Regions from separate parts of the Janthinobacterium sp. HH102 genome, predicted to be linked through region 1. Evidence: predicted binding sites of a transcription regulator. Region 1 holds the regulator's gene; each other region holds the start of a gene.

Region 1 (7,793 bases):
GAAGATACCGGCTACTATTGCGTCGACAACCTGCCGCCGGCCTTGCTGCCGAGCCTGGTGCAAACCTTGCTCGACGAAGGCACGCCGCAACTGGCCGTCGCCGTCGATGCGCGCAGCGCCGAATCGCTCGTCAGCTTGCCGCACAATGTCGCGCTGCTGCGCGACCAGGGGCACGACGTCAAGGTCATGTTCCTGACAGCCACCACACATTCGCTGGTGGCGCGCTTCTCGGAAACGCGGCGCAGCCATCCGCTGTCGCACGAGTTGCGTCCGAACCAGAATCCGGCCAGCCGCCGCACCCTGATCGAGTGCATCTCGGAAGAACGCGAACGCCTGTCGGCCATCGAACAGCTGGGCCATGTGATCGATACCTCGGAACTGAGCGCCAACAAATTGCGCGCATGGATCAAGGATATCGTCGCCTCAGAGCGCGCGCCGCTGACCCTGTTCTTCGAATCGTTCGCCTTCAAGCTGGGCGTGCCGCTCGATGCCGATTTCGTCTTCGACGTGCGGGCCTTGCCCAATCCCTATTACGACCTGGCCCTGCGCCCGCTCGACGGCCGCGACGCGCCCGTGATCGCCTTCCTCGACGCGCAACCGAGCGCGCTGGAGCTGCTGGCCGACATCCGCGCCTTCATCGAAAAATGGCTGCCGTCGTTCAAGTCCGACAACCGCAGCTACCTGACGGTGGCGCTGGGCTGCACGGGCGGCCAGCACCGCTCCGTGTACATGGCGGAACGGCTGGCGCAGTATTTCGGCCCCAAAGAAAGAGTCGTGCTGCGCCACCGCGAGCGTTCTTAATCAGTCGAGGTGGCGCAGCGGATGGGCTTGCGCCGGCCAGACGGGCGCAAAGAAGCGCGCCACCATGGCCGCGTCGACCTCGTCCAGGCTGGCAGGCTGCCAGCGTGGGGTATTGTCCTTGTCGACCACCAGCGCGCGCACGCCCTCGAGCACTTCGCCATGTTCGAAATTGTGGCGCACCACCGTGCGCTCCATGCGCAGGCAATCGGCCACGCCCAGGTGGGCGCCCCGCTGCAGCAACTCCAGGGTCACCGACATCATCAAGGGCGAGCGCAGGCGCATGGCCGCCAGCGCCTTCGCCGCGAACGCGCCGTCATCCTGCGCCAGCGAGGCCATGATGGCGGCCACCGAACCCGCGCTGAAGTGGCGGTCCAGCGCCGCGCGCGCCGTGGCCAGGGGGGAAGCGCCCGCCTCGGCCTGGAAAGGCGCCGCCAGCGCCTTGATGGCGACCGGCAAGCCTTCGCCCGGCGTGGACTCGAACAGGGCCAGCAGCGCCCCCATCTGCGCCTCGGGCAGATACACGTCGGCCAGGCCCGTGTACAGGGCGTCGGCCGCGTTGATCGTCAAACCCGTCAAGCCCAGGTACAGGCCCAGCTGACCCGCCAGACGGGATAAAAAGTAACTGCCGCCCACGTCGGGGAACAGGCCGATATTGACTTCCGGCATAGCCATGCGCGTGCGGCCCGTGACGATGCGCAGGCGGTTGCCGGGCCCCGCTTGCGCCACGCCCATGCCGCCGCCCATCACCACCCCATCCATGACGGCGATATACGGTTTCGGGTAGAAGTGAATCAGATGATTTAAAGCATATTCTTCCGTAAAGAAATCTTCCAGCAAGGCGCTGCCGCCCTGCGGCGTGGCCAGGCCCGCGTCGTAAAAGAAACGGATGTCGCCACCCGCGCACAGGGCTTTTTCGCTGCTGGAGCGGATCACCACGGCGTCCACCTGCGGATCGTCGCGCCAGGCCAGCAAGGCCGCGCTCAGGGCGCGCACCATCTCCAGCGACAGGGAATTCAAGGCTTTCGGACGGTCGAGCACGATGTGGCCCGTGCGGTGGCGGATGGAAATCTGGACGAGGTCGCTCATGGCAGGCAGGAAAGAAGTGAAAGTGCAAACATTCTAGCGCCTGCGCGGCGAACATTGCGTTTCGCTGGACGCAAAAAAGGGCGCAATGTGCGCCCTTAGTTGATCACAGCCGGTTGAAAGTCGCGGGCCGCTTAGGCGGGGGCGAATTCTTCTTCCGAACTGTCTGGCAGATGCTTGATCGCCTCTTTACCGTGCCCTTGCACTTTGGTTTTGTATTTCATCACTTGCCTATCGAGCTTGTCGATCAGGGTATCGATCGCGGCATACAGGTCGTGCGCCAGGCTTTCCACATAGACAGTTTTGCCACTCAGACGCAGGTTGACTTCGGCCTTTTGACGTTTTTCTTTCTCTTTGAGGTTATCCACGGTCAGAATCACGGCGATATCGATAACTTGATCGAAATGACGTTTCACGCGCTCCAGCTTCGTTTGTACGTATTCACGGATGGCTGGTGTCACTTCGAGATGATGTCCGCTGATGGTGAGATTCATACACACTCCTAAAGATGATCGGGTTCGTGCGGTCCATCGTATCCGGCCCGCAGAGGAACCGAAAAAAACTTACAAACACTTACGCAGGCTCACTGGCGGAATTTTTAATGCTTCCCGGTATTTGGCAACAGTACGTCGCGCAATCACCATGCCTTGTTCCCCCAGCATGTCCGCAATCTTACTGTCGGATAAAGGATTTTTAGGGTCTTCTGCTCCTGTCAGTTGCACGATCAATGCCCGTATCGCCGTCGATGACGCTTCGCCCCCCGCTTCGGTGGCGACGTGGCTACCAAAGAAATATTTCAACTCGAACATGCCGTGCGGGGTCAGCATGTACTTTTGAGTTGTTACCCGCGAGATAGTACTCTCGTGTAAACCCAGTGTATCAGCTATTTCACGGAGCACAAGGGGGCGCATGGCAACGGCCCCATGCGAGAAAAAGTTCTTTTGTCTTTCTACTATCGCCTGCGCCACGCGCAGAATCGTGTCGAAGCGCTGGCGCATATTCTTGATCAGCCACTTGGCTTCCTGCAACTGTGCACCCATGGCGCCCTCGCCCTTGCCCTGCTTGAGCAAGTTGGCGTACATGGCATTGACGCGCAGGCGCGGCATGACGTCGTTGTTCAGGGTCACTTGCCAGCCATTGCGCGCGCGCTTGACGACGACGTCGGGCACCACGTAATCGGACACGTCCGCAGCGAACACGGCGCCCGGATGCGGGTTGCACTGGCGAATTACCGTCTGCGCTTCACGCAAGTCTTCATCGTCGCAATCGAGGGCTTTTTTCAGCTTGTTGAAATCGCGCTGGGCAAACCAGGCCAGGTGCTTTTCCACGATGACGAGGGCCATGCGCCGCGTCACCATGGCAATGTGCGGCAAGCGCTTGATTTGCAGCGCCAGGCATTCGGACGCATTGCGCGCGCCCACGCCGGGCGGATCGAAACTTTGCAGCAGCGACAAGGCCGTGCGCATCTCGTCGGCATCGATTTCCAGCTCTTCCGGCAGACGCGCCAGGATGTCGTCGAGCGACTCTTCCAGGTAGCCATTGTCGTCGAGCGCGTCGATGATCAGCTCGACCAGCGCGCGGTCGCGCAATTCGAGCACCGTCACGCGCATCTGCTCCATCAGGTGTTCGCGCAGGGTGCAGTGATGGGCCTCCAGTTGCGGGCGGGAATCTTCGTCGTCGGGCGCCTTGCCCCGGCTCGCTTCGCTCCAGTCGCTGTCGCCGCCATCCGCGGCGGCCGGGCCCTCGCCCGCCTCGCCGTCAAAGGTTTCCGCTTCGGCCGGCGCCGCGGGCGCCTCCTGGCCTGGCGGCTGGGGCGGCGCTTCGGCCGGCGCGGCCGTGGAGCTCAAAGCCCCGTCGGACAGCAGGCGCAGCGAACGGTCGAGCGGATCGTCGAGGCGCTCGAGCAAGGGATTGTCCGTCAGCAGTTGCTCGAGTTCCTGATGCAATTCCAGAGTAGACAATTGCAACAGGCGTATCGATTGCTGCAACTGCGGCGTCAGTGCCAGGTGCTGCGAAGTGCGCAGCTGCAATGATTGTTTCATTGGCTTACATGCGGAAGTGTTCGCCCAGATAGACCCGGCGTACCGACTCGTTCGCGATGATGTCGTCGGGGCGTCCCGACGCCAGTACCGAGCCCTGGTTGATGATGTAGGCACGGTCGCAGATACCCAGCGTCTCGCGCACATTATGATCGGTGATCAGCACGCCGATATTGCGCTCCTTCAAGAAGCGCACGATGCGCTGGATCTCGATCACGGCGATCGGGTCGACGCCGGCGAACGGTTCGTCGAGCAGCACGAAACGGGGATCGGTGGCCAGGGCGCGGGCGATTTCCACGCGGCGGCGCTCGCCGCCCGACAGGGACAGCGCCTGGTTCTCGCGCAACTTTTCAATCTGCAAGTCGGCCAGCAGTTTATCCAGGCGTTCCTCGATCTCGGCCTTCTTCAAAGGACGGCCTTCGACGGTCTGGATTTCCAGCACGGCGCGGATATTGTCTTCCACCGTCAGCTTGCGGAACACGGACGCCTCCTGCGGCAGATACGACAGGCCCATCTGTGCGCGGCGGTGGATCGGCAGGCTGGAAATGTCCACGCCGCTGATGTCGATGCTGCCGCCATCCGACGGCACCAGGCCGACGATCATGTAGAACGAGGTGGTCTTGCCGGCGCCGTTCGGGCCCAGCAGCCCCACCACTTCGCCGCATTCGACTTGCAGCGAGACATCATGCACGACTTGCCGCTTGCCATAGGTTTTCTGCAGTCCGCGAACGATCAGGGTGCTGCCGCAACGGGTATTGTCCATTATTTCGTTCCTGGCACAGGTGTGGCCGGCGCTTTCTCCGCCGCGGGCGCCTTGGTCTTCGGCTGGATCACCATGCGCACGCTGCCGCCATCGGAGGTGCTGGTGCCGCTGTCGGAATTTTCCATCTTGAATACTTCCTTGCGGCTGTCGTACGAGATGAAGGCGCCATTGGCCACATCCGTCACTTTCGTGCCCTCCAGGCGCGTCAGCTTGGCCTTGGAAAACAGTTTCACCACTTCCGTCTTGTTGTCGTATTCCACGCGCTCCGCTTCGCCTTCGACCCACAGGTCGCCGGCGCCATCGCGCTTCTGGCGGAAGGTGGCCAGCTTGCCGGGATCGGCCCAGAAAGTGATGAACTGGTAGCCTTGCGGGTCTTCCGTGATCAGGGCCCGGCCCGCCTTCATGGTCAGCGTGCCCTTGACCAGCACGACGTCGCCCGTCAGGGTACGAATCTGCTTGACGTCATCGACGTGGCCGCTACGCGCCGTGATGACGGCTTCCTTCTCGGAATCGGCCTTCTCGGCATGCGCCACGCCCATGAGGGCCAGAGAAAATACGCTCAACAGCAAGATGTTCTTCATAGTATGGTTTCCTTGTTTCATTCTGTCATTTTGCCGCCGCGGCCGGGCGCGGTTTCGGCGGGAGGACCATGCGCAAGGCATTCTGCACTTCCACCACGCCGGTGGCGTTATTGGCCTTCATGCCGATACCATTGATGCGCGAGGCGCCCGTCAGGATATCGACAGGCACGTCCGTTTCCATTCTTTCTTCGTCCGGAAACACCGTCAGCGCTTCCGTCCTGACCGTCAGGTTCTGCGCCTTCGGACTGGCCACGCGGTCGATCACGACCTTGCGGTGCAGTTGCAGCCGGGTATTGTCCTGGTCGATATGCGCCAGTTCCGCATTCATGTTCAACGGCGGCATGCCCGGCGTGAGCTTGCGCACGAAGGGCTGGTCGATATCGGACGAATCGTCGGCCGGATAATGCGTGAGCTTGTTGCCCGACACGATATAGCTGGGCTTACCCGTCAAGTCCATGCGCACCAGGCTGAAATTGGTGATGAAATAGTCGGGCTCACCCAAATTCTTGCTGGCCTTGATGTCCTGGCCATTCTTGTTCATCACTTCAAGCAGCCAAAAGCTGGCCAGCGCGACGACGACCGCGCCCAGCAGGGTAAAAATCATGCGCCAGCGATGGGCGCCTCCTGGCTTACGCATAGGGTTTCACTCTTTCATAGGTCACTGGCGGCAAGGCGCACCTCACTCCAGGAACGGCGCCATGACGCGCGCATAGTTGTCCTGGGCGCGCAGCAGGAATTCGCAGATTTCGCGCACCGCGCCGCGGCCGCCGCCGGCCTGCGTCACATGGTGCGCCAGGCCCTGCGCTTCCGGACGCCCGCCCGGCACGCTGACGGCAAAGCCCACGCGACGCAGGATGGGCGCATCGATGACGTCGTCGCCGATGTAGCCGCATTGCTCTTCCGTCAAGCCCGTCAGCGCCAGCAGTTCGCGAAACGGCGTCAGCTTGTCGTGACCACCCTGGTGCACATGGGTAATGCCCAGGTCTTGCGCGCGGCGTGCCGTGATGGCCGAGCGGCGCGCGCTGATGATGGCCGTCTGCACACCGGATTCCTGCAGCAGCTTGATGCCCAGGCCATCATACACATTAAACGTTTTCATCATTTCGCCATCGGGGCCGAAATGCAGGCTGCCGTCGGTGAGCACGCCGTCGACGTCAAAGATCATCAGTTTGACCTTGGCCGCGCGCGCCAGGTTGTCCGCTACGCTCTCCATCAGATCACCTTCGCTTGCGTCAGATCATGGATATGCAGGGCGCCCACCAGCTTGCCGTCGGCATCGACGACCAGCATCTGGTTGATGCGGAACTGTTCCATCACGGCCACGGCATCGACAGCCAGGCGTTCGGGCGCGATGCTGCGCGGCTGCGCATGCATGACGTCGCGGATCGCCACTTGCGTGAAATCCTGCACGCGCTCGAACATGCGGCGCAAGTCGCCATCCGTAAACACGCCCACGGGGCGGTTGTCCGCATCGACGACGGCCGTCATGCCCATGCCCTTCTTCGTCATTTCTTCCAGCGCCTGCAGCAGCGAGGCGTCCACGGGTACTTTCGGCACCCGTTCGCCGCTGCGCATGACGTCATGCACGTGCGTAAGCAGGCGACGGCCCAGGGCGCCGCCCGGGTGCGAGCGGGCGAAATCCTCTTCCTTGAAGCCGCGCAAGTCGAGCAAGGCCACGGCGATCGCATCGCCCAGAGCCAGGGTGACGGTGGTGCTGGCCGTCGGCGCCAGATTCAGCGGACAGGCCTCTTTTTCAACAGAAATATCCAGGTGCACATCGGCCAGCTGGGCCAGGCTCGAGTTCGGCTTGCCCGTCATGGAAATCAGTATGCCGCCCATGCGCTTGACGACGGGCATGATGGCCATCAGTTCGGACGACTCGCCCGAGTACGAGATGGCAATAAAAGCATCGTCCGAGGTGACCATGCCCAGGTCGCCATGGGCCGCTTCGGCCGGATGCACGAACAGGGCCGGCGTGCCGGTGGAAGCGAGGGTGGCGGCAATCTTGCGCGCGATATGGCCGGACTTGCCGATGCCCGAGACGACGACACGCCCCTTGCACTGCAGCAGCAGCGCCACGGCGCGGCCCACGCTGTCGTCCGTTGCCAGGCGCGCGTGCAGCGCATTGATGGCGTCGGACTCGATCTGCAAGGTGGTGCGGGCCAGCGCGACGGCGCGCTCGGTCGTCGCTTGCATGTCAATTCGATCAAAAGCTTTCAGCATTGTTTTTTCATGGGTTACACTCATGCCCAAAGTATAAACGAATTAGGAAAGCAAAAAACTTGCCAGTCACAACAAACAACGATTTCCATTGACCGTACCGGGCAACCCATGTTTTCCTCGCTTGAACTGACCCTGATGTTACTCGGCAGCGCCGTGCTGGGCGTGGTCGCTTTCAGAATGTTGCATTTGCCGCCCATGCTCGGCTATCTGGCCGTTGGCATCGTTATCGGCCCCCATGCGCTGGGCCTGGCGGCGGAAAACGAAGCCAGCCATACCCTGGCCGAGTTCGGCGTCGTCTTCCTG
Region 2 (7,793 bases), 2.9 Mb from region 1:
ATTATTTGCGGTCCTTGATTGGCACGAATTCCAGGTCTTCCGGGCCGACGTAATTGGCACTCGGGCGGATGATCTTGTTGTCGATGCGCTGCTCGATGATGTGGGCGGCCCAGCCCGAGGTGCGCGAGATGACGAACAGCGGCGTGAACATCGCCGTCGGCACGCCCATCATGTGGTAGGACACGGCCGAGAACCAGTCCAGGTTCGGGAACATGTTCTTGATTTCCCACATGACCGATTCCAGGCGCTCGGCGATGTCGAACATCTTGGTCGACCCCGCTTCCTGCGACAGCGAACGGGCCACTTCCTTGATGACTTTATTGCGCGGGTCCGAAATCGTGTAGACGGGGTGGCCGAAGCCGATCACCACTTCCTTGTTGGCGACGCGCTCGCGGATATCCGCTTCCGCTTCGTCGGCGTTGTCGTAACGCTTCTGGATGTCCAGCGCCACTTCGTTGGCGCCGCCGTGTTTCGGGCCGCGCAGTGCGCCGATGGCGCCCGTGATGGCCGAGTGAATGTCCGAACCCGTGCCGGCGATGACGCGGCTGGTGAAGGTCGAGGCATTGAATTCGTGTTCCGCGTACAGGATCAGCGACGTGTGCATGGCTTTTTCCCACGACGCCGACGGTTTTTCGCCATGCAGCAGGTGCAGGAAGTGGCCGCCGATCGAGTCGTCGTCCGTTTCCACTTCGATGCGCTTGCCGTTATGGCTGTAGTGGTACCAGTACAGCAGCATGGAGCCAAACGACGCCATCAGGCGGTCGGCGATGTCGCGCGCGCCCGGCGCGTTATGGTCGTCCTTTTCCGGCAGGGTGCAGCCGAGCACGGACACGCCCGTGCGCATCACGTCCATCGGGTGGGCGGCGGCCGGCAGCGCTTCCAGCGCCGCTTTCACTGCCGACGGCAAGCCGCGCAAGGACTTCAGCTTGGCCTTGTAGCCTTTCAGTTCCGCCAAGGTCGGCAGCTTGCCGTGCACCAGCAAATAGGCGATTTCCTCGAACTCGCAGCTGTCGGCCACGTCCAGGATGTCGTAGCCGCGGTAATGCAAATCGTTGCCGGTCTTGCCGACCGAGCACAGCGCCGTGTTGCCGGCGGTGACGCCGGACAGGGCGACGGATTTTTTAGGCTTGAAAGTGGCGGCTTGCGGTGCGGTCATTGTGTTCTCCAGATTGAATAGTCTCGGGTGCGTCACTGCGGGACCGGCATGCGGTCCCTGCTTTTTGCTTATTTCTGCTTATTTCTTTTGCGCGGCGAACAGCGCGTCGAGTTTTTGCTCGAAATCATGGTAGTTGATCGATTCATACAGTTCCATGCGCGTCTGCATGGTGTCGACGACGTTCTTTTGCGTACCGTCGCGGCGCAGCGCCTGGTAGACGTTTTCCGCCGCCTTGTTCATGGCGCGGAAGGCCGACAACGGGTACAGGGCCAGGCCCACGTGGGCGCTGCGCAGCTCGTCCAGCGTGAACAGCGGCGTGGAACCGAATTCCGTGATGTTGGCCAGGATCGGCACGTTGACGGCCTTGGCGAACGTGGCGTACATGTCCAGGTCCGTGATGGCTTCCGGGAAGATCATGTCGGCGCCCGCTTCGACGCAGGCGACGGCGCGCTCCAGTGCCGCTTCCAGGCCATCGACGGCCAGCGCATCGGTACGCGCCATGATGACGAAATTCGGGTCCGTGCGCGCATCGACGGCCGCTTTGATGCGGTCGACCATCTCTTCCTTGCTGACGATTTCCTTGCCCGGACGGTGACCGCAGCGCTTGGCGCCCACCTGGTCTTCGATGTGCAGGCCGGCCGCGCCGAACTTGATCATCGATTTCACCGTGCGCGCCACGTTGAAGGCTGAGGCGCCGAAGCCCGTGTCGGCGTCGACCAGCAGCGGCAGATCGCACACGTCGGTGATGCGGCGGATGTCGGTCAGCACGTCGTCCAGGCTGGAAATGCCCAGATCGGGCAAGCCCAGCGAGCCGGCCGCGACGCCGCCGCCGGACAGGTAGATGGCCTTATAGCCGGCGCGCTTGGCCAGCAAGGCGTGGTTGGCGTTGATGGCGCCGACGACTTGCAACGGGGATTCTTCCTGGACGGCCTTGCGGAATGCGGCACCTGCGGAGTATTGAGTCATGTGTTCACCTTATGGGTTTCGGACGGTCCCGAATGTTTCACGGAGTGGCTATGAACATTGATATTGCAAATGCCGTGCCAGCACCATGCGCTCGCGCGGAAAATGCACCACGGCACAGTGAAAACCAGGGAAATGGCCACGCATCGGCGCTGCACGCGTTGTCACGCCAGGGAACAGCGATGTCACGATTCAGGCCAATGATGTTTCAAATATGTTTCAATCATTCCATTTGAAACATTGAAACATGAAACATATGAGACTGCCACCGGCGACGCGCATAAAAAAACAGCCGGCGGGCGCCGGCTGCAGGTTTGCTGGAAATTCAAGGACTAGGCCAGCCGCACCAGCGGATTGGCGATGATGTTGTCGATCTGGCGCACGGCTTCTTCGCAGGCGGCGGCAATGGCGCCCTCCTCGTCGTCGCGCACGAATTGCATGGTCGAGCCTTCGAACACCTCCAGGCCTTCCGCCGTGGCGCGTTCAATGTCGCAGCTGGCCGACCATTTGCCATCGGTGGTGGGCACGGCCAGGGGAACGATTTCCCAGCCTTTATAGTGAATTTTAGAACTGCTATTCATGGGGTGCCTCCTTGGTGACTGACTCAATACTGGAAATCGTAGCATGAAGCGGCACCGCTAGCGACGTGTTTCACGCGCCGGCGCGCGGTCAGGCCGACTTTCAGGCTAAACGATTTACGCTGGCTCAAGGACGCAGCAGATTATCCACTTCCGTCCTGGCCACTTCCAGGCCCGCCGTGCAAGCGGTCTCGGGCGCCGCGTAGCCGCCCAGGGTACGGCTGCGCGTGATCGCCTGCGCTTCCGGCTCACCGTCGCGCTGCAGGCGGTAGGTAAAATCCCATAAATCGTCGTTATCCTTTTGCGGGGTCACGGAAATCGTAAAACCGCGGTACTGTTCGCTGCGTGCAGTGATATCGTTCATGAATTCCTCCTTGGAAGAATGAGGTTACCATGCTGCAAGCGCGAGCGTGCGCACGGCTGCGACGGAGGCATGCATGCCCGCTTATCTGTTTTTCGCATGTCAAATGTCAATTTGCAGCATTTTTTTAGCGAACTCTGGCGATATAATGCCATTCCCTTGCCCGTCCCTTGCCGCCGCGATGACTCCACAAATCCAAGCTTTCTTCGACCCGACCACCGCCACCGTCACCTACGTTGTCTACGAAGCGGATGGACGGGACTGCGCCATCATCGATTCCGTGCTCGATTACGACCCGAAGGCGGGCCGCACTTCAACCGCCTCGGCCGACAAGGTGATCACCTTCGTGCGCGAACACGGCTTGCAGTGCCGTTGGCTGCTGGAAACCCATGCGCACGCCGATCATCTTTCCGCCGCGCCCTACCTGCAACAGCAGCTGGGCGGCGACGTGGCCATCGGCGCCGCCATCCAGACGGTGCAGCAGGCCTTCGCCGCCGTCTACCACCAGGACGGCGCCAGGGCCGACGGCTCGCAGTTCGACCAGCTGTTCGCGCCCGACCAGGTGTTTCATATCGGAAAACTGGAAGTACGCGCCCTGCACGTGCCCGGCCACACGCCGGCCGACCTGGCGTACCAGATCGGCGACGCCGTTTTCGTGGGCGACACCTTGTTCATGCCGGACGTAGGCTCGGCCCGCTGCGACTTCCCCGGCGGTTCCGCTACCCTGCTGTACCGCTCCGTGCAGCGCTTGCTGGCGCTGCCGCCGCAGACGCGGCTGTTCATGTGCCACGACTACCCGCCCAACGGCCGCGCGCCGCGCTGGGAAGTGACGGTGGCGGAACAGCGCGCAAGCAACATCCATTTGCGCGACGGCATCACGGAAGAACAATTCGTGGCCATGCGCACGGGCCGCGACGCCACCCTCGACATGCCGACCCTGATCCTGCCCGCCATCCAGGTCAACATCAACGCGGGCAAGCTGCCCGAGCCGGAAGACAATGGCGTGCGCTACCTGAAGATTCCGCTCAACGCGCTGTAATTTCGCGGGGCCACGCTCCGCCCCTCCCTCCCGCCTCATCGCACCTCCCCTGGCGCCGCCTGCCCGCGCGCCAGCGCGCATGCGCCGCTGCCTCCCCAAGCATCAGGAATCGTGAGCCGCACGCTCAGTATTTACGATTTGCTTCGTCCTTCGTGGCGGCTTATCGTGTATCCGCAATTGCCTGGCCCTGCCTTCCGGGAGCCCGGGCACTTGCCAGCCGGCGCCGGCCCTGTTGCCATGCGCTCCACTTTCCCCCTTCCTTTGCCTGGACAGGCACCACGATGACTTACTTGACCTATGCCAGCCCCCTGCCGCCTGCGCCGCCCTTGCGCCGCATCGATGCCGCCGCAGCCAGCCAGTCCGACGACATTCCCGGCGTGTGGACGCAGGTGCGCGGCATGGCGCAGCAGCTCGCCAAGCTGATACTGCCGCACGACAGCCCCGCCGGGCTGCCGCCATCTTGGCACAGCGCCTGGGCGCGCGCGATATGCGCCCGGCCGTGCTGCGGCCCCTGTTCGAGGACAATCCAAGCACGCAGCCGCCCATCCTGGCCAGCATCACGGCCGACCTTGCGGCCATCGCGCAGCGCGATCCCGCCTGCCCCGACAGCTTGCACGCGCGGCTGAACCTGAAGGGTTTTCACGCGCTGCAAACCTGCCGCATGGCGCACCATCTGTGGACGGCGGGCCGCAGCGAGGCCGCCTTTGCCCTGTCCAGCCATGCGGCCGGCATCTTCGGCATCGACATCCATCCGGCCGCGCGCATCGGCGCGGGCATCATGCTCGATCAGGGCAGCGGCATCGTCATCGGCGAAACGGCCGCAGTCGACGACAACGTCTCCATCCTGCAGAACGTCACCCTGGGCGGCACCGGCAAGGAGCATGGCGACCGCCATCCGAAGACACGCTCGGGCGTGATGCTGGGCGCGGGCGCCAATATCCTCGGCAACATCGAAATCGGCACCATGAGCAAGGCGGCAGCCGGCAGCGTGATCCTGCAGGACGTGCCCGCCCATTGCACGGTGGCCGGCATTCCCGGGCGCATCGTCCGCTGCCACCTGGCCGACAGCCCGCCCGCCTTCGAGATGGGCCAGATGCTGCAGCGCCGCCCACGCACCAGACATGGCGTCAAACGCAACAATATAGTGCAAATGATGCGTCTTCCGCCATGCCAAATCCCTCGTTACCATGGAATCACTCTTATTGGATGGACAAGCCACCTTATGAATTCGCCGTCAAAACCCCTACCTCCAAGCCAGCAGGCCACCCCGGCCGGCACCGCCACCATGCCCGTGCGCGGCGCCCTTGCCAGCCTGTCCCTGTCGATGCTGCTGCCCGCGCTGGGCACCAGCATCGCCAACGTGGCCCTGCCCGACATGGCCAGGGCCCTGCATGCGCCGTTCCAGGACGTGCAATGGATCGTGCTGGCCTACCTGCTGGCCATCACCGCGCTGATCGTCAGCGTGGGCCGCCTCGGCGACATGCTCGGCCGGCGCCGCCTGCTGCTGGCCGGCATCGCCCTGTTCGCCGCCGCTTCCATCCTGTGCGCCCTGGCGCCCACCCTGTGGCTGCTGGTCGCCGCGCGCGCCCTGCAGGGCCTGGGCGCGTCCGTCATGATGGCGCTGACCATGGCCTTTGTCGGCAGCACCGTGCCCAAGGCGCAGACGGGCAGCGCCATGGGCCTGCTCGGTACCATGTCGGCCGTCGGCACCACGCTCGGGCCCGCGCTGGGGGGCCTGCTGATCGCCCGCTTCGGCTGGCAATCCATCTTCCTCGTCAACGTGCCGCTGGCGGGCGTGGCGCTGCTGATGGTCTGGCGCTTCCTGCCGGCTGACCGGGGCGGCGCGCACGCCAGGCGGCCCGTGTTCGACCACCGCGGCACCTTGCTGCTGGCGCTGACCCTGGCCGCGTACGCGCTGGCCATGACCCTGGGGCGCGGCCATTTCGGCATGCGCAACGCAGCCCTGCTGCTGGCCGCCTGCGTGGGCGGCGCCCTGTTCGTCCGCGTCGAACTGAAGGCGCCGGCGCCGCTGATACGCCTGGCCATGCTGCGCGCGCCCGTGCTCAGCGCCGGCCTGGCGACCAGCATGCTCGTATCGACGGTCATGATGTCGACCCTGGTGGTCGGTCCGTTCTACCTGGCGCGCGGCCTGGGCCTGGGCACGGCCGTCACCGGCATGGTGCTGGCGGCCGGGCCGCTGGTGGCGGCGTTCTGCGGCGTGCCGTCCGGCTGGCTGGTGGACCGCTACGGCGCGCAGCGCATGGGCGGCGCGGGCCTGTGCGGCGCGGCCGCCGCCTGCTTGGTGCTGTCCCTGCTGCCGGCCAGCCTGGGCATCCCCGGCTACGTCGCGCCGATCATGCTGCTCACGGCCAGCTACGCGCTGTTCCAGGCGGCCAACAATACGGCCGTGATGGGCGACATCGTGCCCGACCAGCGCGGCCTCATTTCCGGCATGCTCAATCTGTCGCGCAATCTGGGCCTCGTCACGGGCGCCTCCGTGATGGGCGCCGTCTTCGCCGCCGGCGCTGGCGATATCGCCGGCGCCCGGCCAGCCGCCATGATCCGTGGCATGCACGCCACCTTTGCCGTCGCCAGCGCGCTGATACTCGCCGCGCTGGCCATTTTCGCGCTCGGCCGCGCCCTGGCCAAGCCCCCTACGCCTTCTGGAGACCCCGCATGATGCGCCCCCGTCCGATCCCGTCCCTGCCCTTCCCACTGCTGCTGGCCCTGGCCTGCAGCGCCACTTTATCCGGCTGCGGCCGTTCCCAGGCCGCGCCCGGGAGCCCGCCGCCCAAGCCGACCGTTTCCGTGGCGCTGCCGGAAACGTCGATGGTGCAGGCAAGCCTCGACTACACGGGCCGCATCGAACCGTCGCAGCGCGTGGAAGTGCGCTCGCGCGTATCGGGCTACTTGCAGCAAATCGCGTTTCGCGACGGCCAGCAGGTCAAGGTCGGCGATGCGCTGTTCGTCATCGACCCGCGTCCCTTCGCGGCGGCGCGCGACCGCGCCCGGGCCAGCCTGGCCCAGGCCCATGCGCGCAGCAAGCTGGCCACGGCCCAGTTCGAGCACAGCAGCCGGCTGCAGCAGACGGGCGCGGCCAGCACCGAGGAGCTGGAACGGGCGCGCGGCGAGCTGGAAGGCGCGCAGGCGGCCGTCATGCTGAGCCAGGCGGAATTGCGCAGTGCCGAGCTGGAACTGTCCTTCACCACCATGCGCGCGCCCATCGCCGGCACCGTGTCGGACCGCCGCGTCGATGTCGGCAACTACGTGGCCGGCGGCGCCGCGCAAAGCGGCGTGCTGACCACCATCGTCGCGCACAGCCCCGTGCGCGCCACGGTCGACCTGTCGGAAGCGGATTTCCAGCGCCTGCGCCAGCACAGCAGGCTGCCGTCCAAGGTGCAGCTGGCGCTCGACGGCGGCGGTCCCGCCCAGGATGCCAGCGTCGATTTTGTCGACAACGAGATCAGCGCCCGCTCGGGCACGGTGCGCCTGCGCGCCAGCCTGGCCAACGCCGACCGCGCCGTCATGCCGGGCAGCTTTGCGCGCGTGCGCATTCCCGTCGGCGCGGCGCAAGAGCGCCTGCTGGTGCCCGACGCCGCCATCCTCAGCGACCAGAACAAAAAGATGGTGTTCGTCGTGGACGCGGCGGGCAAGGTGGCGCCGCGCAAGCTGGAACTGGGCGGCCTGCAGGGCGAC
Region 3 (7,793 bases), 2.7 Mb from region 1:
CCAGGTGGCCAGCAGGGTTTCCAGCGGCCGCCCGTACAGCCAGCGGATCACCGTGCGTTCCAGTGCCACGCCCACCAGTCCCGCGACGAGAAAGGCGGCCGGCAAGGCGGCCAGCAGGTAGGCATCCTGCAAGCCCGGCAGGTAGGCGCGGAAGAACAGCTGGCATAAATACGTCGTGTAAGCGCCTATCATCAGCAATTCGCCATGCGCCATGTTGATGATGCCCATCAGGCCGAAGGTGATGGCCAGGCCCAGCGCGGCCAGCAGCAGCACGCTGCCCAGCGAGATGCCGTAAAACACATTGCCGGCCAATTCCATGCGCGACACTCGTCCCTTGATCTGGCGCATGGTGTCGATGGCGGCCAGCTGCACGGCTTCGTCGGGTTCGCCGCCCTGCTCCAGCATGGCTTGCAGCACCGGCAGCAGGCGCGCATCGCTGCTGCCCGCCAGCGCCTGCACGGCGGCCTTGCGCGTGGCGGCGTCGGGTGCATGCAGGTTGGCGCTGGAGATCAGCACTTGCAATAGTTGTTGAATTTCAGCGTCGATTTCCCGCGCCAGCGCGGTGCGGATCAACGGAAGCTGCGCGGGGTCGACCGCCTTTTGCAAGGCTTGCGCGGCGGCCAGGCGGGCGCTGCGCTCCGGCGCCAGCAGCTGCAAACCCGACAAGGCGCCTGCCACAGCCGCGCGCAAGCGGTTGTTGACCATCACGCCGTCGATGCCGTCGGGCATCGGCACGTTCCGGCCAATTGCCGGGTCAACCGCCTGCTCGCCGTCAACGATGTACACCTTGCCGTCGGGCGCGGCGTACAAGGCGTCGTCCTGCAGCGCTTGCAGCACCTTGGCAGCCTCGGGCGTGGCCAGGGCGGCGATCTGCGCCACGGCGGCGACCCTGGCGTCGGGATCGTCGCCGGCCAGCGGCTTGAGCAGGTCGGGAGAGATGGCGGCCTGCGCCAGCGAGGATAGCAACAGGCAGGCGAGGACCAGCAGTTTGGGGAGAAGCTGCATGTGCATGGATTCCATGTAGTAAAGCCGATGTCTTGATAGGTATCCTTCCCCCAAAGACAAGGACAGGGGTCAGACCCGCCGGGTCTGACCCCAGCTCTTTGCCTGGGGTTGCGGCGACGAATCGACGCGCAAGCTTTTTACAGCTTCTGCTTGCCCTCATTGCCCTTGATAAACGGGCTCCACGGCTGGGCGCGTATCGGTTCCTTGGTTTTCCACACGACATTGAATTGCCCATCGGCCTTGATCTCGCCGATCATCACGGGCTTGTGCAAGTGGTGGTTCGTTGCATCCATGGTCAGGGTGAAGCCCGATGGCGCCTTGACGCTCTGGCCCGCCATGGCGGCGATCACCTTGTCCGTGTCCGTCGATTTCGCCTTTTCCACGGCTTGCGCCCACATGTGGATGCCCACATAGGTCGCTTCCATCGGGTCGTTCGTCACCACCGAATCCGCGTTCGGCAGTTTTTGCGCCACGGCGTACGCCTTCCACTGCTTGATGAAAGCGGTATTCACGGGGTTCTTGACGGATTCAAAGTAATTCCACGCCGCCAGGTGACCGAGCAAGGGTTTGGTATCGATGCCGCGCAGCTCTTCCTCGCCCACGGAAAACGCGACGACGGGCACGTCCGTTGCTTTCAAGCCCGCATTGCCCAGTTCCTTGTAGAACGGCACGTTGGAATCGCCATTGATGGTGGAAATGACGGCCGTCTTGCCGCCCGTGGAAAACTTCTTGATGTTGGCGACGATGGTTTGATAGTCGGCATGGCCGAACGGCGTGTAGACCTCGCTGATATCGCTATCCTTAACTCCCTTGCTTTTCAGGAAGGCGCGCAGGATCTTGTTGGTGGTGCGCGGATACACGTAATCCGTGCCCAGCAGCACGAAACGCTTGGCCCCGCCGCCATCTGTGCTCATCAGGTATTCGACGGCGGGGATCGCCTGCTGGTTGGGCGCGGCGCCCGTATAAAACACATTCTTTTCCAGCTCCTCGCCTTCGTATTGCACCGGGTAAAACAGCAGGCTGTTGAGTTCCTTGAACACGGGCAACACCGACTTGCGCGACACGGACGTCCAGCAGCCGAACACAACGGCCACCTTGTCTTGCGCTACCAGTTGTCTCGCTTTTTCCGCGAACAAAGGCCAGTTCGACGCCGGGTCGACGACGACGGCTTCCAGCTTCTTGCCCAGCACGCCGCCTTTGGCATTGATCTCGGCGATCGTCATCAGGGCCACATCCTTGAGCGACGTTTCTGAAATGGCCATGGTGCCCGACAGGGAGTGCAAGATGCCGACCTTGATCGTATCGGCGGCCAGGGCTGCCTGCATATAAGTGGACGTGGCCAGGGCGAATGCGCCGGCGGCGGCCGCTTTCAGGATGATGCGTCGTGACATGGGGACTCCTGTGATGGGTTCGTGGGGTCGAGCTGGGCCTGCCATGTTGTTAAAGCAGAATGCGTGCCAGCGCCTACAGCTGTCCGCCATGGTGCACGCGGCGCTCGCCGCACGAAAAAAAACCTGGCTGCACAAGGACTGTGCAGCCAGGTTTCAAATTGCCGTAAAACGGTGCGCCGGAGGCTTTAATCCTTGCGCGGCAAGCCTCTCAAGCGGCGCCAGCCCTTGCGGCCCAGCGGGAACAGCAGCACGAAAGCGATCAGCCACGGCAGGATGTAAGCCATGGCCGTGATGGCGTTGGCCACGCCTTCCGACAGGTTGTCCGTGAAATTGCCCAGCGCACGCTTGACGGGGCGCCAGAACGATTGCTTGCCTTCGGCGCTGATCATTACGTTCAGCAAGTCCGTGTCGATGCGCTGCATCAACAGCGCATTGGCCGCCGTCGCCTGCTCCAGCTCCACTTGCACGGTGGCCAGTTCCTTGGTCACCTTGATCAGCGCATCGACATTCGCGCCAGAGCGCTTTTCCAGGTCTTGCAACTGCGCCTGGTACTGTTTCAGCATCTCCAGGCGCTTCTTGCTGTCGAGCACAGGACGGCCCAGGTCTTCCACCTTGGTGCCCTGGCTGGTGACGTCGCCTTCGGCCGCGACCAGCGCGACGAGCTTTTTGATGCCGGCCGGCTTGGCCCGCATGCTGATGCGCGCATGCACGTAGCGGCCGCTGTCGAGGCTGGAATCGAGCAGCAAACAGCCGTTTTCCGTATCGGCCTTGCAGGCAGCGACCACTTTTTCATACAGGGGCCGCACTTGCGCCTCGCTCGTATCGACGCTGACATTGTGTTCATAGGCAAGAAACTCGCTGCCTTTTTCCTTGCCGTCGAGACGCGCGGCGCTCGATTGCCCGCCGCTCTCGCCCTTGCCGCCGCAACCGGCCAGTAGCAACAGGCCGAACAGACCAAGATACACTTTTTTCATGATTTCTTTCTTGAGATTATTTTTTCAGCAGCAACAATTCGATATCGGGCAAGTGCGCGGCCACGTCCTGCACCGTGGCATGGCAGGTCAGCGAGGCGATCACCTGGGGCAGCGGTGCCGGCCAGATTTCCGGCAGATCGCGCTCTTCCGGCGCTAGCACGGGGAACGCCAGTTGCTCCTGCGGCGGCGTGAAGGCGGCCGCGACACCAGGCTTGTTGCCGCGCGCATCGATGCGGTACCAGCCAACATCCTGCAGATACACGGCGTTCAAGCCATGCAGGCAAAACGGCGGGCCCGCTTCCCCCACGGCCAGGCGCTGGTAGCACAGGCCAGCGGGGATGCCGTTGGCGCGCAGCAGCGCGGCCAGCAGATGGCTCTTCGCATAGCAATAGCCCGTGCCGTGTTGCAAGACGTCGGACGCGCGGCAGGTGACGGGATTGCGCTGGTAGTCCCAGCTGTGGGCGACTTCGTCGCGCACGAAGGCAAAGCAGCGGGCCGCGATGGCGGCGTCGCCCACAGCGCCTGCCGCCAGTTCGGCCGCCTTGGCACGCACGGCCGGATGATCGCTATCGATATACAGGCTGCTGGCTAGATAGATGGAAAAGTCGGGGGAAAAGTCGGTAGACATGGCATAAAGGCAATGCGAAAAGATAATGCGCGATTTTAGTCGAAGCGGCGCAACATTCAGCGTTTCTTTGCGCAGGAACAAAGAAAATCGACGCCTCAGGCTCGCTGCGCGGGGGCCGGTGACTTTGGCGCCGGCCCGGTAGCTGGTATCATGCGGGCAAACGCAGCCGGCCATATTGGCGCGGCACATGCACTACCCTGCGAAGCGGCCCCGCCACCGGGCGCGCCGCCGACGCCTCCCTACAGATCAGAGAAACGAGTTCCCTATGAGCACCTCATCGTCCCACCCATCGTTCTGGCGCCGTGTCCCGCTGGCCTTCGGCGCCTTCTTCAACACCCTGTCGGACGCCGCCTATGCGGCCCGCGTGGAAAAGCTGTCGCTGCCCGAGGCCGCCCCCGTGGCACCCGTGGCCCCTGCTCCGGCGCCCGTGCCGACGCCGGCAGCCGCCCCCGTCATTTTGAAAGAAGCGACGCCGGACGCGGCCCTGCAATTGCTGGCCCTGCTGCAACGCGAAGCGCGCTTGATCGACTTCACCCAGGAAAACCTGGGCAGCCATGCCGATGCCGACATCGGCGCGGCCGCCCGCGTCGTGCATGAAGGCTGCGCCAAGGTCATGCGCGAATACTTCACCATCGACGCCGTGCGCCAGGAAGCCGAGGGCAGCCGCATCGTGCTGCAGGAAGGCTTTGACTCGGCCAGCGTGCGCCTGACGGGCAACGTGGTCGGCTCGGCGCCATTCACGGGCACCCTGAGCCACCGCGGCTGGCGCGCCTCGAGCGTGCGCCTGCCGAAACTGAGCGAGCAGCACGACGCCGCCATCCTGGCGCCAGCCGAGGTGGAACTGTGAGCGATCAAGCCAACAACACCCCGCGCTACGCCATCGGCATCGACCTGGGCACCACCCACAGCGCCCTGTCATATGTGAACCTGGTCGAGAGCGACGGCGAGCAATCCAGCCACGGCGTGCTGAAAGTGCCGCAGCTGTCGGCACCGGGCACCGTCGAAGAATTGTCGCTGCTGCCGTCCTTCGTTTACCTGCCGCACGCCGACGAAGTGGCGGCGGGCGATCTGGCCCTGCCCTGGGTCACCGAGGAAGCCGAAGCGCCGTTCGTCGTGGGCGAAATGGCTCGCAGCCGCGGCGCCACCACGCCGATCCGTCTGGTGTCCAGCGCGAAAAGCTGGCTGTGCCACCCGGGCGTGGACCGCCGCGCAGCGATCCTGCCGAACGACGCGCCGGCGGAAGTGGCGCGCATTTCGCCGATCACGGCCGCCACGCGCTACCTGACGCACTTGCGCCAGGCGTGGGACCACGCCCACCCGCAAGCGCCGTTCGCCGCGCAGGAAATCACGGTGACGATACCCGCCTCGTTCGACCCGGCCGCGCGCGAGCTGACGATGGAAGCGGCGCAGGCGGCCGGCTACACCTCATTGACCCTGCTGGAAGAGCCGCAGGCGGCCCTGTACAGCTGGATCCAGACCAGCGAAGGACGCTGGCGCAAGGAAGTCAAGCCGGGCGACATCATCCTGGTCGTCGACGTGGGCGGCGGCACCAGCGACTTTTCGCTGATCGCCGTGCTCGAGCGCGACGGCGTGCTGGAACCGCACCGCGTGGCCGTCGGCGAACACATCCTGCTCGGCGGCGACAATATGGACCTGGCCCTGGCCCACCTGGTGGCGCGCAAGCTGGCCGCCAATGGCACCCAGCTGGACGCCTGGCAAATGCGCGCGCTGACCTACGGCTGCCGCAGCGCCAAGGAAAGCCTGCTGGCCGACAGCGGCCTCGATGTGGCACCGATCGTCGTGCCCAGCCGCGGCTCGAAGCTGATCGGCGGCTCCATCCGCACGGAACTGACGCGCGCGGAAGTGTCCACCTTCATTCTCGACGGCTTCTTCCCCCAGGTGGAAGCATCGAGCCGCCCTGCCGTGCGCACGCGCGCCGGCCTGACGCAACTGGGCTTGCCGTATGCGCAGGACGCGGCCATCACGCGCCACCTGGCCGCCTTCCTGGGCCGGCAAGTGGCAGCAACGGCCGAACTGGAAGGCTTCGCGGGCCGCCAGGCGGAAGGCGCCAGCTTCTTGCATCCGACGGCCGTGCTGTTCAACGGCGGCGTCTTCAAGTCGGACCTGCTGGTGCAGCGCATCATGGCCACCGTCAACGACTGGCTGTACATGGAAGGCGCGGAACCGGCGCGCATGCTGGCCGGGGCCGACCTGGACCTGGCCGTCGCCCGTGGCGCGGCCTACTACAGCTACGTGCGGCGCGGCCACGGCGTGCGCATCCGCGGCGGCACGGCCAGCGCCTTTTATGTGGCCATCGAATCGGCCATGCCCGCCATCCCCGGCATGGAACCGCCGATCCAGGCCCTGTGCGTGGCGCCGTTCGGCATGGAAGAAGGCAGCGAACTGGAACTGCCGGGCCAGCAATTCGGCCTCGTCGTGGGCGAACCCGTGCATTTCCGCTTCTTCGCCTCGTCCACGCGCCGCAACGACCAGATCGGCGATTTGCTCGACTTCTGGGGTCCCGATGAATTGCAGGAGCTGAACGAAATCCAGGCGACGCTGTCCGCCGAAGGCCGTCAGGCCGGCGACGTCGTGCAGGTCAAGCTGCACGCCAGAGTCACGGAAGCGGGCACCCTGGAACTGCTGGCCGTTTCCCCTGACGGCGCCGAGCGCTGGAAGGTGGAATTCGACGTGCGCGGCACGCCGCAGCAATAAGCGCCATGGGCAGCACTGCGGGCAAGCCGGCCTACCTGGTCGGCATCGACCTGGGCACCACCAACACGGTGGTGGCGTATGCGGCGGCTGGCGATGCGCAGGCAGGAATAAACCTGTTCGCCATCGAGCAGCTGGTCGCGCCCGGCGAAGTGGGCGCACGCCCCCTGCTGCCCTCCTTGCGCTACCACCCCGCCGCCGGCGAACTGGCGGCGGGCGACTTGCCGCTGCCGTGGCCGCAGCAGGACGGCGCTGGCGTGGAAGCTGCCGTGCTGGGCGCGTTTGCGCGCCAGCTCGGCGCGCAGGTGCCGGGCCGGCTCGTGTCCAGCGCAAAGAGCTGGCTGTCGCATGCGAACGTGGACCGCCAGGCGCCGATTTTGCCGTGGGGCGCCGATGCCGACGTGGCCAAGGTCTCGCCCGTGGCGGCCAGCGCCAGCTACCTGGCCTACGTGCGCGCCGCATGGAATCACCGCTTCCCGCAGGCGCCCCTGGAACAGCAGGAACTGGTGCTGACCATCCCCGCCTCGTTCGACGAGGGTGCGCGCGCACTCACATTGGCAGCGGCGCGCATGGCGGGCTTGCCCGCGCTGCGCCTGGTGGAAGAGCCGCAAGCGGCCTTTTATGACTTCCTGCAGCGCCGGCGCGCCACCCTGCGCGAAGACTTGTCCAATACGCGCCGCATTCTGGTGTGCGACGTGGGCGGCGGCACCACCGATTTCAGCCTGATCGACGTGGCCTTCGATGACGACGGCACACCGCAGCTCACGCGCAGCAGCGTGGGCAACCACCTGATCCTCGGCGGCGACAATATGGACCTGGCGCTGGCCCACCTGGTGGAAAAGCGCATGGCGGCGGGTGTCGAAGGCGGCATGAAACTGTCTGCCGCACGCTTGTCACAACTGATGGAGCGCTGCCGCGCCGCCAAGGAGCTGCTGCTCTCCACCGACGCGCCCGACAGCGTCACCGTGACCCTGCTGGGCGCCGGCTCGCGCCTGATTGGAGGCAGCCGTTCCGCCGACGTCACGCGCGAGGAAGTGGCGGCCATGGTGGTCGACGGCTTCTTTCCGAAGGTGGAACTGGGCG
Region 4 (7,793 bases), 630 kb from region 1:
CATCGGGGTGACGAAACTGACGATGTCGGCGGCGATCATGGCTGGCCCTTCTTCCGCGCGTAGGCAGGATGCTCGCGCAGGGTGGCAAAACAGAAACCCTTGTCTTGCAGGCCGGAAATCAAGGCATCGAGGTTGGCGGGCGCCCATGCATCTTTGCGCGACCAGATGCCCATGTGCGCAATGAAAATGTCGCCGCTGCGCAAGTTCGCCAGCGCTTTCTTCAGCAGCATGGCGTTTGGATACTTATCGCTAGGCAATTCATCGCCGGAATACCCCGCCGGCGCCCAGCCCGCATGCTGGTAGCCGCAAGCGCTGCCGGCCGCCAGGGTGCGCGGCGATGTGTAGCCGCCCGGCGCGCGCCAGAACGGGTCGAGCTTGTGTCCGGTCAGTTCCTGAAAGCGTGTATCGACGCGGCGCAATTCCTCGCAGAACTGCTGATCCGTCACCGACGCCAGCTTGCCGCCGTCCTTGCCGAACTGGGGCTTGACCTGGATCAAGCCGTTGGCCAGATCCTTCTTCCAGTACACATGGTCGAACGTATGCGTGCCGAACGCATGGCCTTCGGCGACCCGGGCTTTCCAGTACGGTGCCCACGACGGATCGAGCGAATAGTCGCCGCGCGTCGTCTTTTCATTGGCCAGGAAGAACGTGGCTTTGATCTGGCGCTTGTTCAGCACGTCGGCGATCAGTTGCGCTTGCGACTGGCTGCCCGTGTCGAACGTCATGTAGATCGTACCCTTGCAGGCGGCCGGCGCTGATGCTGCGGCTGGTGCAGCGGCGGCAGGTGCGGCGGCATGCGCGGGCGTCAGCATGGTGCCGGCGCACAGCAGCACGGCGGGCACATGGCCCGCGGAAATCAGGCGTTTCATCATCACACCCGTCATCACATGCGCGGCGAGTGCGTGGCGAAATACACGCCATGGGGCGAGCGGCCCACGGGGATCGTCTTGATCACCTTGCGCGTGGTCAAATCGATCACGGCCACTTTCTTGATCCAGCGCAGGGTGACCCACATGGTCTTGCCATCTGGCGTGATTTCCATGCAGTCCGGGCCGCCAGGCACGTTGATGATGCCCACGTTTTCCAGGGTTTGCTGGTCGATGATGTTGATCGTGTTCGACACGCGATTCGACACGAACGTCATGCGGTTGTCACCGAGCGCGCGGAAATTATGCGTGCCGGCGCCCGCCTTGATGCGCTTGACGGTCTTTTGCGTGCGCCAGTCGATCACTTCCACGTAATCGCTGCCCATGATGCCCACCAGCAAATGCTTGCCATCAGGCGTCATCGTGATGCCGGCCGGCGCCGGGCCGACGGGCATGGTCCATTTCACCGTCTGCGTGGCCAGGTCGATGGCGCTGACCTGGTTGCTGCCCTGCTGCGTGATAAAAGCCATGGTGCTGTCGGCCGTGAAGGCCATGTGGCTGGGCAGCTTCGGCAGCGCGATGCGCTTGGCCAGGGTCAGGTTCTTGCCGTCGTAGCGGTACAGGTCGATGCGGTCCAGGCGCAGCGAGTTCGAGATGAACCACTTCTGGTCCGGCGAAAAGCCGATCTGGTAGGGATCGAGGATGTTGCTGATGCGGCGCTGGATCTGGCCCGACACGGGGTCGAGGAAGATCAGTTCGTTGCCGACGGAGCTGGCGACGATCAGCGACTTGCCGTCCGGCGTCTCCATCAGGTGGTGCGGTTCCTTGCCGACGGCAAAGGTGGACAGGGGGGCGTAGGTTTTCTGGTCCAGCAGTTGCACCGTAGCATCACGGGAATTGAGTACCACCACCACTTCGGCTTGCGCCGTCGATATTGCGGAAACCAGGCACAGCGAGGAAAAAACAAGGCGGCGTAGACTGCGGAACATGGAAGAAATCACTGTTAAATACAAAACATGCATTTTACGTGGAACACCGTATTTATTGTGTGAAATCCCCCCTTAAATACAAGCCGTCGCCAAACCTCGTCGTAACTTCCCCATTTTCCCTGCAGCGGGCCTGGAATGGCGCTTTGCAACTCATTGCTCTACAATCTGAAGCTTTCATCGCCTACACAAGGATTATCATGACCACCACCACTACCGCTTCCGGCCTGCAATACATCGATACCGTCGTCGGCGAAGGCGCTGAAGCGCAAGCCGGCAACAATGTTGTCGTGCATTACACGGGCTGGCTGCAGAACGACGACGGCAGCGCCGGTTCGAAATTTGATTCGAGCAAGGACCGCAACGACCCATTCGAATTCCCGCTGGGCGCCGGCCGCGTCATCCAGGGCTGGGACGAAGGCGTGCAAGGCATGAAAGTGGGCGGCAAGCGCCAGCTGATCATCCCGGCAGCACTGGGCTATGGCGCACGCGGCGCCGGCGGCGTGATTCCACCGAACGCCACCCTGATTTTCGACGTCGAACTGCTGGGCGTATAAGAACAGACTCCACAGCGCTCGAGCGACTGTCCCTGGCGCCGCCCCTGTTCACGCAGCGGCGGCGTTTTTGTTTTGAGTGTGTCCTCTAATGCACGGCGCGCTTTTTTCACTATGATGTCAGGCACTGCAGCACGCACGGTGGCCACTCCGCCGCGCCTGCCGCACTTTTCCAGCGATTCCATCAGCACACAGGAGCCATCATGAGTTTACAAGAGCAATTCGACCAAGCGCAGCTCGATTCCAAGACCCTGTCCGAGCGTCCGGACAATATGACCTTGCTGAAAATCTATGCCTTGTTCAAGCAAGCATCGAGCGGCGACGCTACGGGCGAGCGCCCTGGCATGACCGACTTCGTCAACCGCGCCAAGTTCGACGCCTGGGCGGCCCTGGCCGGCACGTCGAAGGAAGATGCACAGCAACAATACATCGACCTGATCGAAGACTTGAAGGACTGATCATCCCCCTGCCCCGGCACAGCCCGGGGCAATGTTATTATTTCCGCATGACACCATCACCGATTTCCCTGGCCCATGCCGCCGACCTGCCCCGTTTGTTCGACGTCTGGCACCTGTCCGTACGCGCCACCCACGATTTCCTCGCCGACAGCGATATCGCTTTCCTCATGCCCTTCGTTCGCGATGAGCTGGCCAAAGTGACGGCCGAACGCCTGCTGCACGTGCTGCGCGATGCCGATGGCAGCGCTTACGCTTTCCTGTGCGTCGAGCACGCCAAGATCGAGATGCTGTTCGTGCATCCCGATCAACGCGGCAGCGGCGCCGGCCGCACGCTGGTCCAGTACGCCATCACGGCCTTGGGCGCCACGGCCGTCGACGTCAACGAGCACAACACGCAAGCGCACGGCTTTTACCGCCACCTGGGTTTTATCGAGGAAAGCCGCTCGGAATGCGACCCCTTTGGCAAGCCTTTCCCCATTTTGCACCTGAAACTGGCCGAAAACGGCTGAAAACTCACTAAAAACCACCAAAACAGGCCGCTAACGCAAAAGTGGCTACCAAACCGGTAGCCACTTTTTTTACGCCTGTATCAGCCGTAATTTACTTTTTTGCCGCCGCCAGCGCTTGCGCGATCCAGCCGTCAAACTTTTGCTGGTGATACTTGATCCAGCCGGCCGTATGGCGCGCGATATCGGCTTGCGTGTTTTCGCCGCGGCGCATGCGCTCATTCTGCGCATTGATGTCCGCCACGGGCAATTGCATCACTTCGAACAGCTTGGCCGCGGCCGGATTTTTCTGCGCCCAGGCCTTGTTCGATACGATGCGCGCCGTGTTGACGGCAAAGCCGTAATCGCTGCCATCGTCGAGGCGGGTGTTCACCTTGTCGGGATTGGCCGAGAACGGCACTTTCAGCCAGACCACGTCCTTGCCCGGCACCAGCACGCCGCTGACCCAGTACGGCGTCCACGTGTAGTACAGGATAGGCTCGCCGCGCTTGTAGCGGCCCAGGGTGTCGGCGATCAGGGCCGCATAGCTGCCCTGCACGTGCGTCACCGTTTCGCGCAGTTTGTACGCATCCATGTGGTTCTCGATCAGCGCTTCGCAGCCCCAGCCCGGGTTGCAGCCCGTCAAATCGGCCTTGCCGTCGCCATCGTGGTCGAACAGCTTGGCCAGGGTGGGATCGCGCAACTGGTCGATATTCGTGATGTTGTATTTCTCGGCAGTCGCCTTGTCGATCAGATAACCTTGCGCCGCAGGACCCGCATACTGGCCCGTGCGCGACAGCTTGGCGTCGCCGCCCGCATTGTTATAGAAATCCTTGTGCATCGGGTCCCAGTGCACGGCCATGAAGGTGGCGTCGCCGTTGGCGATGGCGATATGCGCGGTCGGGTATTCCACTTCCTTGATCGGCTGCACTTCGTAGCCGAGCTTTTCCAGGGCCTTGTCGACCAGCATGGTCTGGAAGGTTTCTTCCGCAATCGAGCTTTGCAGCGGCTGCACCTTGACGCCCTTGCCGGGCAGCGCGTCAGCCGTTGCGGCCGGCGCCTGCGCCATGGCCAGGCTGGTGGTCAGGGCCATGGCGGCGATGGCCAGGGCGGAAAACAGCTGGAACTTGCGTTGCGATTTTTGCGTCACTTTAAAATTGTCAATTTGATGCATGTAAATCCTTTCTTATTGTGCGTTGGCCAGCGTTGCTTGCTGTTCAACATTATTTTTCTCCGTGTTGCCGCGCACCAGGCGCAGCACGAAACCGGCGGGACCCGTCTGGTACCAGTGGCGCACGCCGCGGCGTGGCTGGCCCATCGCTTGCGTCAAGCGATCCAGGGTGATGGCCAGCAGCACGATACCGAGCCCCCCCACCGTTGCCAGGCCCATGTCCAGGCGGCCGATGCCGCGCAATACCATCTGGCCCAGGCCGCCCACGGCGATCATCGAAGCGATCACGACCATCGACAGCGACAGCATCAGCGACTGGTTGATACCGGCCATGATGGACGGCATGGCCAGCGGAAACTGCACGCGGGTCAACAACTGCCACGGCGAGGCACCGTAGGCGCGGGCCGCTTCGATCAGGTCGGGACGCACCTGGCGGATGCCGAGGTTGGTCAGGCGCACCAGCGGCGGCAGGGCAAAGATGATCGTGACGATCACGCCCGGCGCATTACCGATACCGAACAGCATCACCACCGGCACCAGGTAAACGAAGGCGGGCGTCGTCTGCATGGCATCGAGCAGGGGGCGCAGGATATTCTGTGCACGGTCGCTGCTGGCAAGGAAAATACCGAGCGGCAAGCCGATGGCCAGGCAGAAGGCCAGCGACGTCAACACCAGCGACAGGGTCGTCATGGCTTCCGGCCAGATGCCCAGCATCGACACGAGCAGCAGCGCCAGCACGGTGCCGATGGCCAGGGTGCGGCTCGTAAATTGCCAAGCCAGCAAGCCGATGATGGCGATCACCGTCAGCGACGGGGCCGCCAGCAGCACGCCTTCCACGCCGGACAGCACGCTGTCGATCGGCGCGCGCACGGCCTGGAAGAAGGGGCGAAAATGGGCCACGACCCAGCCCAGGCCCTGGTTGATCCAGCTTTCCAGCGGCAGCGAACCGTCGAAAATCTGCGTCAGATGAAAGCCGGCCGCATGTTCCGGCTGCACGGCGGGTGCGGCGGCGTCGAGCCAGGCGGTGCTGGCGTCGGTGGGCGGCGTCAGCGCCCAGGGATTGATCTGGGCGGCCTGTTCAACAACAGGTTCTACTGTGGAAACGGTGCTTGGGTTCATGCTTGTCCTTTCTGTTGTTGTTCGGCTATGGCTGGCGTGTCGCGGTCGAGGAACTTCAGCAAGGTCGTCTTGCTGATGGCGCCGCGGAAGCTGCCGTCATTGGCCACCACAGGGACGGCGTAAGGCAGTTGCGCCACCTGGCCGAACAGGCCGGCGACGGGCTCGTCTGCATCGATGGTCTGCACGTCGGGCAGATAGGCATGGGCCAGGCCCAGCGGGCCCACATGGCCGTCGAGCGCACTGCGCAGCGAATCGGCCGAGACGACGCCGAGGAACTTGCGCTGCGGATTGACGACATAGGCAAATGCGCGATCCTGCTCTTCCAGCATCGACAGCGCGGCACGCGAACCGCGGCTCGGCGATTCCGACACGACGATCTGGCTCTTGCGGGCAATATCGCTGGCCTTGAAGACGGCCGCCGCATCGACGCCGCGCACGAAGTTGCGCACGTAATCGTTGGCCGGCTTGCGCAGGATTTCTTCCGGCGTGCCCACTTGCACCACGTGGCCATCTTTCATGATGGCGACGCGGTCGCCGATGCGCATGGCTTCGTCGAGATCATGCGAAATGAAGACGATGGTGCGGCGCTTGATTTGCTGCAAACGCAGCAGTTCCGATTGCATTTCCGTACGAATAATCGGATCGAGCGCGGAAAACGCTTCATCCATCAGCAGGATCGATGGATCGCAGGCCAGCGCACGGGCCAGGCCCACGCGCTGCTGCATGCCGCCCGACAATTCGTCGGGATAGCTGGCGCCGTAGCCGTCCAGGCCCACCTGTTCCAGCGCTTGCTGGGCCAGCGCATGGCGCTCGGCCTTGGGCATGCCGGCCAGTTCCATGCCGAAGGCAGTGTTGTCGAGCACGGTAATTTGCGGCAGCAGCGCGAACGACTGGAACACCATGCTGATATCCTTGCGGCGCAGGGCGCGCAGCTGGGCGTCCGGCAAGGTATTGATGTCGTTGCCGTCGATCAGGATGCGGCCGGCGGTGGGCTCGATCAGGCGGTTCAGCATGCGCACCAGGGTCGACTTGCCCGAACCGGACAGGCCCATGATGACGAAAATCTCGCCCGCTTCAATGGTAAAGGTGGCGTCGAAGACGCCGATGGTGCAGTCGGTCTTGGCCAGGATGTCCTGCTTGCTGGCGCCCTGACGGACGAGTTCAAGTGCTTCTTCTGGCTTGTCGCCGAACACTTTGAACACATGGTCGATAATGATTTGTTTTGCCACGATGTGGTTCTCCCTCGATTTGACGAATGGATTGAAACCCAGCAAGCCTGCTAGCTTGCGGCGGGAATCAGCAAACCCTGTTGCGTCGGCTACGCCACGGCGCACAATGCGCACGGGAGCGACAGGAAACAGGGGGTGACACGCGTGTGACCAGCGGATGGCCAAAGCCGGTGCCGGGGTGCCGTGTGCGTGCTAAAAGAGGCTGTGGTTCAGGACTTTTAACAACGCTAGCGCCATGCAAATACATGGCACCAAATGTATTTGACCGAAAAAAATCGACCAAGCTACTTTTAAACTGGATGCGGGTGTAAAACCCGAAGAATTATTCACCACTCAGCGAGCGGAGAGTACTGCGAAGCAGAAGGTGAAACGCGGTGTAGCTGTTGTAAATATGACTCAAGTATAACGCAAAAAGCCATCAAAGTCCAATGGCTTTCCAAATAGAAATGTGCTAGCAATGTTCGCCAGCGTACAGTCGGACGTAAAAAAGGCGAAAAGCGACATGTTTTCATCGTCTTTTCGCCCATCGCCGCGACATGCTCCCTAGCACCAAACAGGGCGCCAGACAAGCGGGCCAAATGCCATCAAACTGCTTCGGTAAACACCTTGCGCATTTTCTCGGCAATCTTGCCTTCAATCGTGGAGGCGAAGGCGCTGAGCATGAAACCCAACTTGATTTGCAGTTGCGCCTGCTCTTTTTCCAGGGTCAGCGAACCATCGACGCCGCTGCGCTCGAAGCGCAGCACATCGCCATCCCAGGCGCACGCCAGGTCATATTCCTGGGCCAGCTTGTCGGCCACTTGCTGCGCCGCTTCGCGCGCCTTTGCTGCTGTCAGCTTATGTTGCTGAACTATATTTATATCCGCCATCAAACGATCCTTTTATTATAAAAACGGGGGCAATACGGCCAGCATCATACCAGCCG

Evidence for each region. The regulator sigma-54, encoded in region 1, starts transcription at its own class of promoters, with help from an activator protein. The targets are predictions, from matches to a motif close to TGGCANGNAANCTGCTTT.
Region 2: the regulator sigma-54 is predicted to act here: its motif matches at 2,185-2,202, upstream of prpB (methylisocitrate lyase).
Region 3: the regulator sigma-54 is predicted to act here: its motif matches at 2,448-2,465, upstream of urtA (urea ABC transporter substrate-binding protein).
Region 4: the regulator sigma-54 is predicted to act here: its motif matches at 1,882-1,899, upstream of JAB4_RS06810 (beta-propeller fold lactonase family protein).

The regions. Positions count from the first base shown of each region.
Region 1 covers NZ_CP062062.1:857,848-865,640, reverse strand. Annotated here, with positions in the region: gene rapZ (RNase adapter RapZ) at 1-801, shown strand, start outside; gene JAB4_RS03925 (enoyl-CoA hydratase/isomerase family protein) at 802-1,887, opposite strand; gene raiA (ribosome-associated translation inhibitor RaiA) at 2,019-2,378, opposite strand; gene JAB4_RS03915 (RNA polymerase factor sigma-54) at 2,448-3,926, opposite strand; gene lptB (LPS export ABC transporter ATP-binding protein) at 3,931-4,686, opposite strand; gene lptA (lipopolysaccharide transport periplasmic protein LptA) at 4,686-5,267, opposite strand; gene lptC (LPS export ABC transporter periplasmic protein LptC) at 5,293-5,904, opposite strand; gene JAB4_RS03895 (HAD hydrolase family protein) at 5,947-6,480, opposite strand; gene JAB4_RS03890 (KpsF/GutQ family sugar-phosphate isomerase) at 6,480-7,490, opposite strand; gene JAB4_RS03885 (monovalent cation:proton antiporter family protein) at 7,599-7,793, shown strand, end outside.
Region 2 covers NZ_CP062062.1:4,251,262-4,259,054, forward strand. Annotated here, with positions in the region: gene prpC (2-methylcitrate synthase) at 2-1,156, opposite strand; gene prpB (methylisocitrate lyase) at 1,235-2,122, opposite strand; gene JAB4_RS19330 (hypothetical protein) at 2,452-2,700, opposite strand; gene JAB4_RS19335 (hypothetical protein) at 2,825-3,061, opposite strand; gene JAB4_RS19340 (MBL fold metallo-hydrolase) at 3,240-4,097, shown strand; gene epsC (serine O-acetyltransferase EpsC) at 4,558-6,777, shown strand; gene JAB4_RS19350 (efflux RND transporter periplasmic adaptor subunit) at 6,774-7,793, shown strand, end outside.
Region 3 covers NZ_CP062062.1:4,455,576-4,463,368, forward strand. Annotated here, with positions in the region: gene urtB (urea ABC transporter permease subunit UrtB) at 1-1,005, opposite strand, end outside; gene urtA (urea ABC transporter substrate-binding protein) at 1,143-2,396, opposite strand; gene JAB4_RS20265 (DUF4349 domain-containing protein) at 2,582-3,370, opposite strand; gene JAB4_RS20270 (transglutaminase family protein) at 3,387-3,998, opposite strand; gene JAB4_RS20275 (DUF2760 domain-containing protein) at 4,264-4,845, shown strand; gene JAB4_RS20280 (Hsp70 family protein) at 4,842-6,713, shown strand; gene JAB4_RS20285 (Hsp70 family protein) at 6,719-7,793, shown strand, end outside.
Region 4 covers NZ_CP062062.1:1,491,472-1,499,264, reverse strand. Annotated here, with positions in the region: gene JAB4_RS06820 (sterol desaturase family protein) at 1-3, opposite strand, end outside; gene JAB4_RS06815 (polysaccharide deacetylase family protein) at 36-812, opposite strand; gene JAB4_RS06810 (beta-propeller fold lactonase family protein) at 884-1,855, opposite strand; gene JAB4_RS06805 (FKBP-type peptidyl-prolyl cis-trans isomerase) at 2,053-2,409, shown strand; gene JAB4_RS06800 (acyl-CoA-binding protein) at 2,610-2,864, shown strand; gene JAB4_RS06795 (GNAT family N-acetyltransferase) at 2,912-3,373, shown strand; gene proX (glycine betaine/L-proline ABC transporter substrate-binding protein ProX) at 3,465-4,523, opposite strand; gene proW (glycine betaine/L-proline ABC transporter permease ProW) at 4,536-5,639, opposite strand; gene proV (glycine betaine/L-proline ABC transporter ATP-binding protein ProV) at 5,636-6,868, opposite strand; gene JAB4_RS06775 (polyhydroxyalkanoic acid system family protein) at 7,453-7,737, opposite strand.